3 regions of the Enterococcus sp. AMC1252 genome follow, and region 1 is predicted to be linked to each of the others. Evidence: predicted binding sites of a transcription regulator. Region 1 holds the regulator's gene; each other region holds the start of a gene.
What was found. Region 1 encodes LexA, which represses DNA repair genes until DNA is damaged. Its sites were predicted from a motif close to CNAACANNTGTTNG; they were not measured.

Region 1 (3,274 bases):
AAATGCTTTGTCCAAAGTGCATAAGCCATAGGTGCAGCACCCATTGGTAACCCAGGGTGTCCTGAATTTGCTTTTTGTACTGCTTCGATACTTAGTGTACGAATTGTATTGACGCCTAACTGATCAGTGTTGTCGAACAAAAAAATCATCTCCTATTTAGGTTTTTTTTACCTTTATTAACTATATTTTATCGTATTTTGGTTATGAAAGCAATTACTTTTAGTAAAAAAAACTAAAATTATTTTCTATTATGCAATCCTTTAGCTTTTTGAATCTCTTTAAGTTTCTTAGGTGTTACATCATTTCCTTTAGGATCAACCACTTTCATCCCTTCGATATGATGACGCATACCTCCCCGAAAAGCAGCCAAATATTCTTGACGAAGTACCTTTTGTTCTGCTTGTTCTTTCTCAGTCAATCCATCCTCTTTCGCCTTGTTGGCAAGTTCATTGATTCGGTTCATTTTATCAGATGATAACATTAGTTATACCTCCTTATTTTAAAAGCTAAATAGGGCTCACTCAGTTCTGAAAGAAAAATAGGTTTGTAATACTTTTTCACAAGTGTATTTCCCCTTTTTTGAAATCCTATCACTACTTGAATTTTCACCTCTTAGGAAATGGTAAAATCGAAGTAGATCATTACTTTAGCTTGTATAAATGGACAAGTTTACTTTCCATGTCTATCTTATAAGATGCACAAAGAAAATACAACTATATTCTTAATAAAAAAAAGAAAGAATATCCCTTATCTATGCAAAACTCTAGATAGTCACACTTATTTTTTACCAAAAATTATCCTAACGAGACTTTTTCAAAAAAACACGAACGCTTGTTTGATTCCTCTATGAAACTATGGTACACTAAAAATATAAATTGAAAGAAGGTGCGGGTTTTGGTGAAACGTACAGACACAAGACAAATAGAAGTATTAAAATATATATATGAGCAAGTCGAGCTTAAAGGCTATCCCCCGACCGTGAGAGAAATTGGCAAGGCTGTAGATCTTTCTTCAACCTCAACCGTTCACGGACACTTAGCGCGTTTAGAGAAAAAAGGGCTGATTTTACGTGATCCTACCAAACCAAGAGCGATTGAATTGACAGCAGACGGTTTAGATCGGATTGGTGTAAAACCAACAGTTATTCCTATGCTTGGAGTTGTTACAGCAGGGGAACCTATCTTAGCTGTAGAAGAAGCATCTGATTTTTTCCCTCTTCCACCTGATTTAAAAGCAGAGGAAAATGCTTTGTTTATGCTGACTATCAGAGGTGAAAGTATGATCAACGCTGGCATATTGGATGGCGATCAAGTGATTGTCCGTAAACAAAACGCTGCATCTAATGGTGATATCGTTATTGCTATGACTGATGAAGATGAAGCTACTTGCAAGCGATTTTTTAAAGAAACTGATCATATTCGTTTGCAACCAGAGAACGACGCCTTAGATCCCATTATTTTAAGTAATGTAAGTATTTTGGGGAAAGTTGTTGGCTTATATCGCAATCATATTTAGATAATAAAAAAACATACTTAGTAGTATGTTTTTTTTATTATCTCTTCGACTAAAAAAACGTCAACTTTTTAATCCGTAGCTACTTTACGCTGATACGTTTCAAACTGATAATCATATCTATTTTTTTCGTCCTTCGTTCCTTCGCTTAAATTAATCAATGTCCAATCTTCCCAAGTAACAGATGGAAACTTCGTATCGCCATCAAATACTTGATGAATAACCGTGCGATATAGTACATCACAATAAGGTAAAAAGTCTTCATATACTGCTGAACCACCTGCAATAAATGTAATTCCAATGAAAGTTTTAGCATAATCAAGCACTTCGTCTACAGTATGAAATACGATGACCCCGTTTGCACGGTATTCTTTATCTCTTGTTAGAACAATCGTTTGACGATTTGGCAAGGGACGTCCCCCCATTCCTTCAAAGGTCCTTCTCCCCATAACAATCGTATTGTCTTCAGTCATTTGTTTAAAAAATTTCAGATCATTTGGTAAATGCCAAGGTAACTGATTTTCTTTACCGATCGTCCCTTCTTCATCTTGTGCCCATATGGCTGCTAGCATAGGGAAACTCCTTTCAAATTAAACGGCAATTGGCGCCTTAATTGCAGGATGTGGATCATATCCTTCTATCACAATATCTTCCATGTCAAAATCAAAAACAGATTGTTTTCCTTGATTCAGTTTTAATGTAGGAAAAGATCGAATCTCTCGAGTAAGCTGTTCATTCATTTGATCAACATGGTTAGTGTATAAATGAGCATCTCCTAACGTATGGACGAAATCACCTACTTCTAAACCCGTTTCATGAGCAATTAAATGCGTCAATAACGCATAGCTAGCAATATTGAATGGAACACCGAGAAAAACATCACCACTACGTTGATACAATTGGCAACTTAGTTTCCCATCATTCACATAGAATTGAAACATTGTATGACACGGCGGTAAAGCCATTGACGGAACATCTTCAGGGTTCCAAGCGGATACGATTAGACGTCTGGAATCCGGTGTTTTCTTTATCATTTCAATAACATTTTTTAGTTGATCGATGAAACTACCATTTTTGGTCTCCCAATGACGCCATTGAGCTCCGTAAATATTACCTAGTTCACCATATTTCTCAGCAAATATATCATTTGATAAAATTTTATCACAAAAATCCTTGTGCTCTTTTTCGTAACTTTTCTTAAATTCTTCATCAACAAGAATTCGACGTCCGAAATCAGCCATATCCGGACCGTGGTAGTCATCACTTTTGATATAGCGTTCAAAAGCCCATTCATCCCAAATATGATTGTTATGTTGTAAGAGGTAGCGAATGTTCGTATCCCCATTTAAAAACCATAAAAGTTCGCTTTTTATTAAACCGAATGGAACTCGCTTAGTTGTTAACAAAGGAAACCCTTTAGACAAATCAAAACGCATTTGGTGACCAAAAATACTTCTTGTACCCGTTCCAGTGCGATCTTCTTTTAAGTGACCTTCCTCTAAAATCGTACGGCCTAATGCTAAATATGCTTCTTCCATAGTTACTGCCTCCTAATTTTCTGCAAACTCACTCAAATATTCCCAGCGCTCCATCTTATCTTCAAGCTCTTGTTCTACAGTTGACAAGTTTGATTGAAGCTCCTGCAATGTTGTGAAGTCATCCCCTTGATGATTCATCTCTTCTGTAAGTTGAGCTGAACGTTCTTCAAGTTGTGCTATGTCGTTTTCTATTGTTTCCCACTCTTTTTGTTCCATATAAGTCA
Region 2 (3,274 bases), 460 kb from region 1:
TTTTGATGGTGTTGATTTTTGCAGGAATTACGGCGTATGATAATCAAAGGATCCGCCAAGTTTACAATGAAACGGGTGGACAAGCTGGAACAGGAATTGCAGTATTCTTTGCATTACAGTTATACCTTGATTTCATCAACTTATTCTTAGCGTTCTTACGTATATTTGGTAAAAATAATTAATCAGTTGATTAAATTTGTAGCACCCAGAGAAATCTGGGTGTTTTTTTGTATAAAAAAAGGCTTCATTTTACATTAATATGCGTAATTAGTCTTTATTTGTGTATAAAAATCCTTTTAAATGCTTAATTGTGATATAAAATGCATTGACTATCTTCACCATTTGATTTATACTTTTATAAAATTAGGAAGCAATGTTCTTTATTGAACGTAAGTTGATCATGTATGGGAAGGTGTTATTGATGGGAAAGTATGAAAATGGGCCAAAAGGATTTAAGTTTTATGGGACACATGTCGGGATCAAGAAAAAAAGAAAAGATTTTGGATTGATTGTGGCTGATGAAGTTTGTCATGCAGCAGCTGTTTTTACGAAGAATACATTTTGTGGTGAATGTATCCCTATCGGGCAAAATCATGTGAAAAATGCTGAATTACAAGCAGTTGTAGTGACGAGTGGTATCGCCAATGTTGCAACTGGAAAAATAGGAAGAGAAAATGAATATAGAATTTTAGAAACTTTATCCGATAAACTGAAGATCAAAAAAGAAGATATTTTACCTTCGTCTACAGGAATGATTGGTCCGCAATTGCCAATCGATATCATAGAAGACTTCTTAAAAAAAGAATCAATTGATCTAAAAGAAAACTATGCCGATTTTGCCCATGCTATTTTGACAACGGATCAACGAATCAAAGTTCGCAGTTTAAAAGTCGGAGATGCAACTATTTTAGGTATTGTTAAAGGTTCAGGAATGATCGAGCCTAACATGGCGACAATGTTAGCATATATCGTGACAGATGCTAAAGTTGAAAAAGAAGAAATATATACTATGCTGAAAGAAGCTGTCGACCAATCGTTTAACACAATCAGTATTGATACGGATACAAGCACAAGTGACACTGTAGCTTTTTTAGCTAGTGGGTATCATGAACTCAAAACAAGCGAATTACAAAGGGCACTGAATCAAGTTTGCAAAGAGCTAGCTTTAGATGTGGTCAAAGATGCTGAAGGAGCTACAAAAACGATGTTTGTCACAGTCAAAAATGCTGAAACAAAAGAACAAGCAAAACAAGCTGGAAAATCGATTATCAACTCCCCTTTGGTCAAGACGGCATTATTTGGTAATGATCCTAATTGGGGAAGAATTGCAATGGCTCTTGGTAAAACCGATGGGTTGATTTTTGATCAGAATAAAGTAGAAATTTTTTATGGAGCCTATCCGATTTTTTCTAATAATAATGAGGAGAAACAAAGTATCAATCAAATAACAGAATACATTGAACAAAATGAAGATATCTATTTAATGGTAGACTTACATCAAGGATCGGAAACTTTTGAAGTAATTGGCTGTGATTTAAGTTATGAATATGTCAAAATAAATAGTGATTATTCTACTTGATGCTTTTTTATATGGAGAGAACAAAACAGTTTTATTTTGTTCTCTCCTCTTTTATTTTACGAATGTATGTTCTATAATAGTGATAGGATAGGTGGGATTGAACATGCAGAATACACAAAGAATCGCAGTCCGCAGATTAGTGGAGTTTATTTTGCGCAGAGGGAGTATTGATGCTAGGCATACGAGTGAACACACCGCGTTAGAAGGTGCTAAGATTCATCGGAAACTTCAAAAGATAGCTGGCGAAAATTATCAAAAAGAAGTCAAATTAGCCATTAACATAGAATTGAATCATCAAACATACATAATTGAAGGTCGAGCAGATGGCATTTTTGTTGATGATAAAAAGCGGACAGTAATTGATGAAATCAAAACATCAGAACCAGCATTTTCAGATTTGTTGGAAGAACAAATTGACATGTATTGGTATCAAGTGATGTGTTACGGCCATATTTACTGTCAGCAAGAAGGCTTGGAACTAATTACATTACAGTTGACCTATTATCAAACTACAACTGACGAAATCACTCGCCAAGAGAAAGAATTTACTAAAGACGAGCTAAAAGTATTTTTTGAAGATCTAACACAAAAATATGAGCAGTGGCTGATTTTTAAAGCAAATTGGCGTAAAATTCGGAACCGATCATTGCAAAAATTACCTTTTCCCTATGGAGATTATCGGGCAGGTCAAAGAGAACTAGCGGTTGCAGCTTACAAAACGATTTTGAGTGATCAGAAACTCTTTGTTGAAGCACCGACTGGTACTGGGAAAACAATTTCAACCTTATTTCCAACCCTAAAGGCGATCGGTGAGGAACAAGCTGAAAGGGCGTTTTATTTAACTGCTAAAACAATTACTCGTCAAGTTGCAGAAGATGCCGTGGAAGCGATGAAACAAAAGAACATGAAATTAAAGAGCGTAACACTAACAGCCAAGGACAAGATTTGTTTTTTGAGTGAGCGAAATTGCACACCGGAAGCTTGCCCTTTCGCTAATGGTTATTATGATCGTTTGAACGAAGGTCTATGGGATTTATTAAATAATGAAGATCAGTTTACACGTGAAGTTATTGAAATTTACGCACGAAAGCATACCTTATGTCCGTTTGAATTGTCTTTAGATGTTAGTTTGTGGTGTGATTTAGTGATTTGCGATTACAATTATTTATTTGATCCAGTTGTTTATTTAAGACGTTTTTTTGAGGAGCAGACAGAAGTTAAAGAAAATGTATTTTTAGTAGACGAGGTGCATAATTTAGTTAATCGTTCGCGAGAAATGTATTCAGCTGAGTTATCTAAAAATAAGCTGTCGATTTTAAAGGGAACTCTTGATAAAAAACAAGATAAGCTGATTCGCGCACTTAGCAAAATCGAAAAAGAATTTGATAAAATCAAATTGATCTGTGAGGAAGCAGGAAAAGAATTTTTACATCAAAATGCACCCATTGATTCTCTGGTTAGAGCAGCTTATTCTGCAGCTGAAAAAATCAAAGAATGGCTTCCAGAAAACCAAGATCATATTGAATTGAATCAAGTCTTATCTGTTTATTTTGAGGTGCTTAATTATACTAAAATCAGTGAAGGGTATGATGATCATTATTGCACGTATGTAAATTGTCAAAATCATGACATTTTGGTCAAGCAATTTTGTATCGATCCGACCTATCTTTTACAACAAAAATTAGACAAAGGTAA
Region 3 (3,274 bases), 1.6 Mb from region 1:
TCCCAGTAAAAGAATTAGAAAAAGAAGGTTATGGGGAATATAAGTCTTTGTTTGAATAGAATTTTTCGCTTATCTGAGCAGAAACATGCGCTCAGGTAGGCTTTTTTTAGCAGTTTTAAAGGTAAAAAAATGTTATTTTTTTATTACATGAAAATAGTTGCTATTTGTCTGTATTTTTAGTAATATAAGAATATTCAGAAAATTAAAATTTAAGAAGAATACTATTTATTATTAAGGAGAAAAAAATGAAAAAGACGAGAAAAACGAAATTAATAAGTGTTATGATGTTGTCGACATTAGTATTGGCAGCATGTGGTGGTGGAGGTAAGAGCGATTCTACAAGTAGTAGTACTAAGGGAAATAAAGCAAGTGGGGAACAGCTTTTCAAATTAGTAGTACAACAAGAAATGCCTACGGCAGATTTATCATTAGGAACAAACACTATCAGCTTTTCAGCGTTTAATAATATCTATGAAGGATTATATCGTTTAGATGAAAAAAGCAAACCACACGCTGCAGGCGCAGCGGAGATGGCGAAGAAAAGTGAGGATGGTTTGACGTATACGTTTAAACTAAGAGAAGATGCTAAGTGGTCTAATGGCGATCCTGTAGTTGCTGCGGATTATGTCTATGGCTGGCAGCGGACAGCAGATCCTAAAACGGGTGCTGAATATGCTTATATGTTTGAATTAGTAAAAAATGGTGCAGATGTTTCAGCTGGAAAAAAGGCTCTTGATGAATTAGGAATCAAAGCGATTAGTGACTATGAATTAGAAGTAACACTGGAGCAAGAAACACCATACTTTGATTACTTGCTGGCATTCCCATCATTTTTCCCGCAAAATAAAAAAATAGTAGACGAAAAAGGCAAAGACTACGCTTCAAACAGTGAGTCATCGGTCTACAATGGTCCATTTACACTCACTGATTTTGATGGAGCAGGAACAGACACCGAATGGTCGTATACTAAAAATGATCAATACTGGGATAAAGACACCGTTCAATTAGATAAAATCGAAGTAAAAGTGGTCAAAGAAGCACCAACATCGTTGAATCTGTTCCAAGATGGACAAGCAGATGATGTAATCTTAAGTGGAGAATTAGCTAAACAAATGGCTGATGATCCAGAACTTGTGATCGAAAAAGATGCACGTACTTCTTATCTTGAGTTTAATCAAAGAGATGAAAAATCACCATACCACAATGCAAATTTAAGAAAAGCTATTTCTTATTCTATTGATCGTGATGCCGTTGTTGAACGTATCTTAGGTGACGGATCGGTTGCTTCTACAGGACTCGTTCCAGAAGGAATGTCTTATTCACCGAAAGATAACAAAGACTTTGCTGATGAGAATAAAGATTTATTGAAATATGATAAAGAAAAAGCCCAAAAATATTGGGAGGCAGCAAAAAAAGAATTAGGGATCAGTACATTCAAATTCGACATTGTCGGAGATGATACGGATTCTACAAAAAAAATCTTAGAATATATTCAAGGTGCAGTTAAAGAAACTCTGGACGGCGTAGATGTGACAGTCACAAACGTACCGTTCACTGTTCGTTTAGATCGTGGCAAAAATGGTGACTTTGAAGTACTCATGGGCGGTTGGGGTGCTGATTATGCAGACCCAAGTAGTTTTACTGATTTATTTGTAACGGGTGGTCCATATAACCGAGGGCGCTATTCAAACGAAAAATATGATCAATTAGTAAAAGACTCTGGTAGCAAAGACGCTTCTGATCCTGAGAAACGTTGGTCAGATATGGTAGATACTGAAAAACTATTGATGGATGATATGGGTGTTGCACCCATTTACCAAAAAGCAGAAGCACATATGCGTAGTGAAAAAGTCAAAGGTGTAGTGGCGCACGGAGCTGGTGCACGATATGATTATAAATGGACGTATATTTCTGAATAAAAAAATAAGCCAATACGAATCTATCCATAATTCGTATTGGTTTTCTTTTTATTTAATAAGACAATCTGTTTTCAAGCTACTGATTTTTCTAAATCTATGCTAAAATAGAAACGTATGTGCGTATGAAGCATAAGAAACGTTGGTGCAAAAGAACCTCTGTACCAACATTATTGGAACTTAGAAAGGTGAAATTATGTACGAGTATATTATTGGTAAAGTGACATTTATCAGCCCTTATTATATTGTAGTGGAAACAAACGGCATTGGTTATCAGGTTTCAGTAGGCAATCCCTATCGTTATTCTGGCAAAACCGATCAACAAATTCAAATTTATGTTCATCAAGTCATTCGTGAAGATGCCCATTTATTATATGGATTTGGAGATTTAGATGAAAAACAACTCTTTTTAAAATTAATCAGTGTTTCAGGAATTGGACCAAAAAGTGGACTTGCAATCATGGCATCAGACGACCATGGCGGCTTGATCAATGCAATCGAAAGTGAAGATGCTACCTATTTAACAAAATTCCCAGGTGTAGGTAAAAAAACTGCTCAACAAATGATTCTTGATCTAAAAGGAAAATTAGGTGAATTAGAAACGTCAGATGCAGCTGTTGAAGCAATGGCTAAAACTTCAACTGTCCAATCAGCAAATCAGTCGCTGACAGAAGCTTTAGAAGCCTTAAGTGCACTAGGATACAGTGAAAAAGAAATCAAACGAATTACACCGAAATTGGAAGAACTAGGTAGCCAACCAACTGATGAATATTTGCGCAATGCATTGAAATTCATGATGAAACGCTAAGGAGGAATAGCTATGACAGAAGATGAAAGACTACTTTCCGCTCAAACAAGCGAAGGTGAAGAATCACTGGAAAAGTCACTGCGTCCCCAGTTTCTTGAACAATATATCGGTCAAGATAAAGTCAAACAAGAGCTTACGATCTATATAGAAGCGGCCAGAAACCGAGAAGAGGCGCTTGATCATACACTTTTATATGGACCGCCAGGACTCGGTAAGACAACGATGGCAATGGTAATCGCTAATGAAATGCATGTTAATATTCGAACTACCAGTGGACCTGCGATTGAAAGAGCGGGAGATTTAGTAGCGATTTTAAATGAACTGGAGCCAGGAGATGTTTTATTTATCGATGAAATCCATCGTTTGCCTCGTATTGTGGAAGAAATGCTGTATTCTGCCATGGAGGATTTTTACGTAGATATTATGGTAGGTCAAGGAACGACCGCGCATCCCGTTCATTTTCCCTTGCCTCCATTTACCTTAATCGGAGCAACGACCAGAGCAGGTATGTTATCAGCACCGCTTCGTGATCGTTTTGGGATTATTTCTC

Region 2: AC4BB5_RS11740 (ATP-dependent DNA helicase) is a predicted target of LexA. The motif match lies at 1,639-1,652, and genes of this name have one in related genera.
Region 3: ruvA (Holliday junction branch migration protein RuvA) is a predicted target of LexA. The motif match lies at 2,027-2,040, and genes of this name have one in related genera.

What each region holds. Positions count from the first base shown of each region.
Region 1 is NZ_CM177097.1:2,014,123-2,017,396, forward strand. It holds gene tkt (transketolase) at 1-140, opposite strand, end outside; gene AC4BB5_RS09445 (DUF896 family protein) at 239-481, opposite strand; gene lexA (transcriptional repressor LexA) at 895-1,515, shown strand; gene AC4BB5_RS09455 (dihydrofolate reductase) at 1,584-2,084, opposite strand; gene AC4BB5_RS09460 (thymidylate synthase) at 2,103-3,050, opposite strand; gene AC4BB5_RS09465 (ABC-F family ATP-binding cassette domain-containing protein) at 3,063-3,274, opposite strand, start outside.
Region 2 is NZ_CM177097.1:2,472,838-2,476,111, reverse strand. It holds gene AC4BB5_RS11750 (Bax inhibitor-1/YccA family protein) at 1-182, shown strand, start outside; gene argJ (bifunctional glutamate N-acetyltransferase/amino-acid acetyltransferase ArgJ) at 422-1,579, shown strand; gene AC4BB5_RS11740 (ATP-dependent DNA helicase) at 1,683-3,274, shown strand, end outside.
Region 3 is NZ_CM177097.1:3,601,524-3,604,797, reverse strand. It holds gene msrB (peptide-methionine (R)-S-oxide reductase MsrB) at 1-59, shown strand, start outside; gene AC4BB5_RS16995 (peptide ABC transporter substrate-binding protein) at 246-1,919, shown strand; gene ruvA (Holliday junction branch migration protein RuvA) at 2,113-2,724, shown strand; gene ruvB (Holliday junction branch migration DNA helicase RuvB) at 2,737-3,274, shown strand, end outside.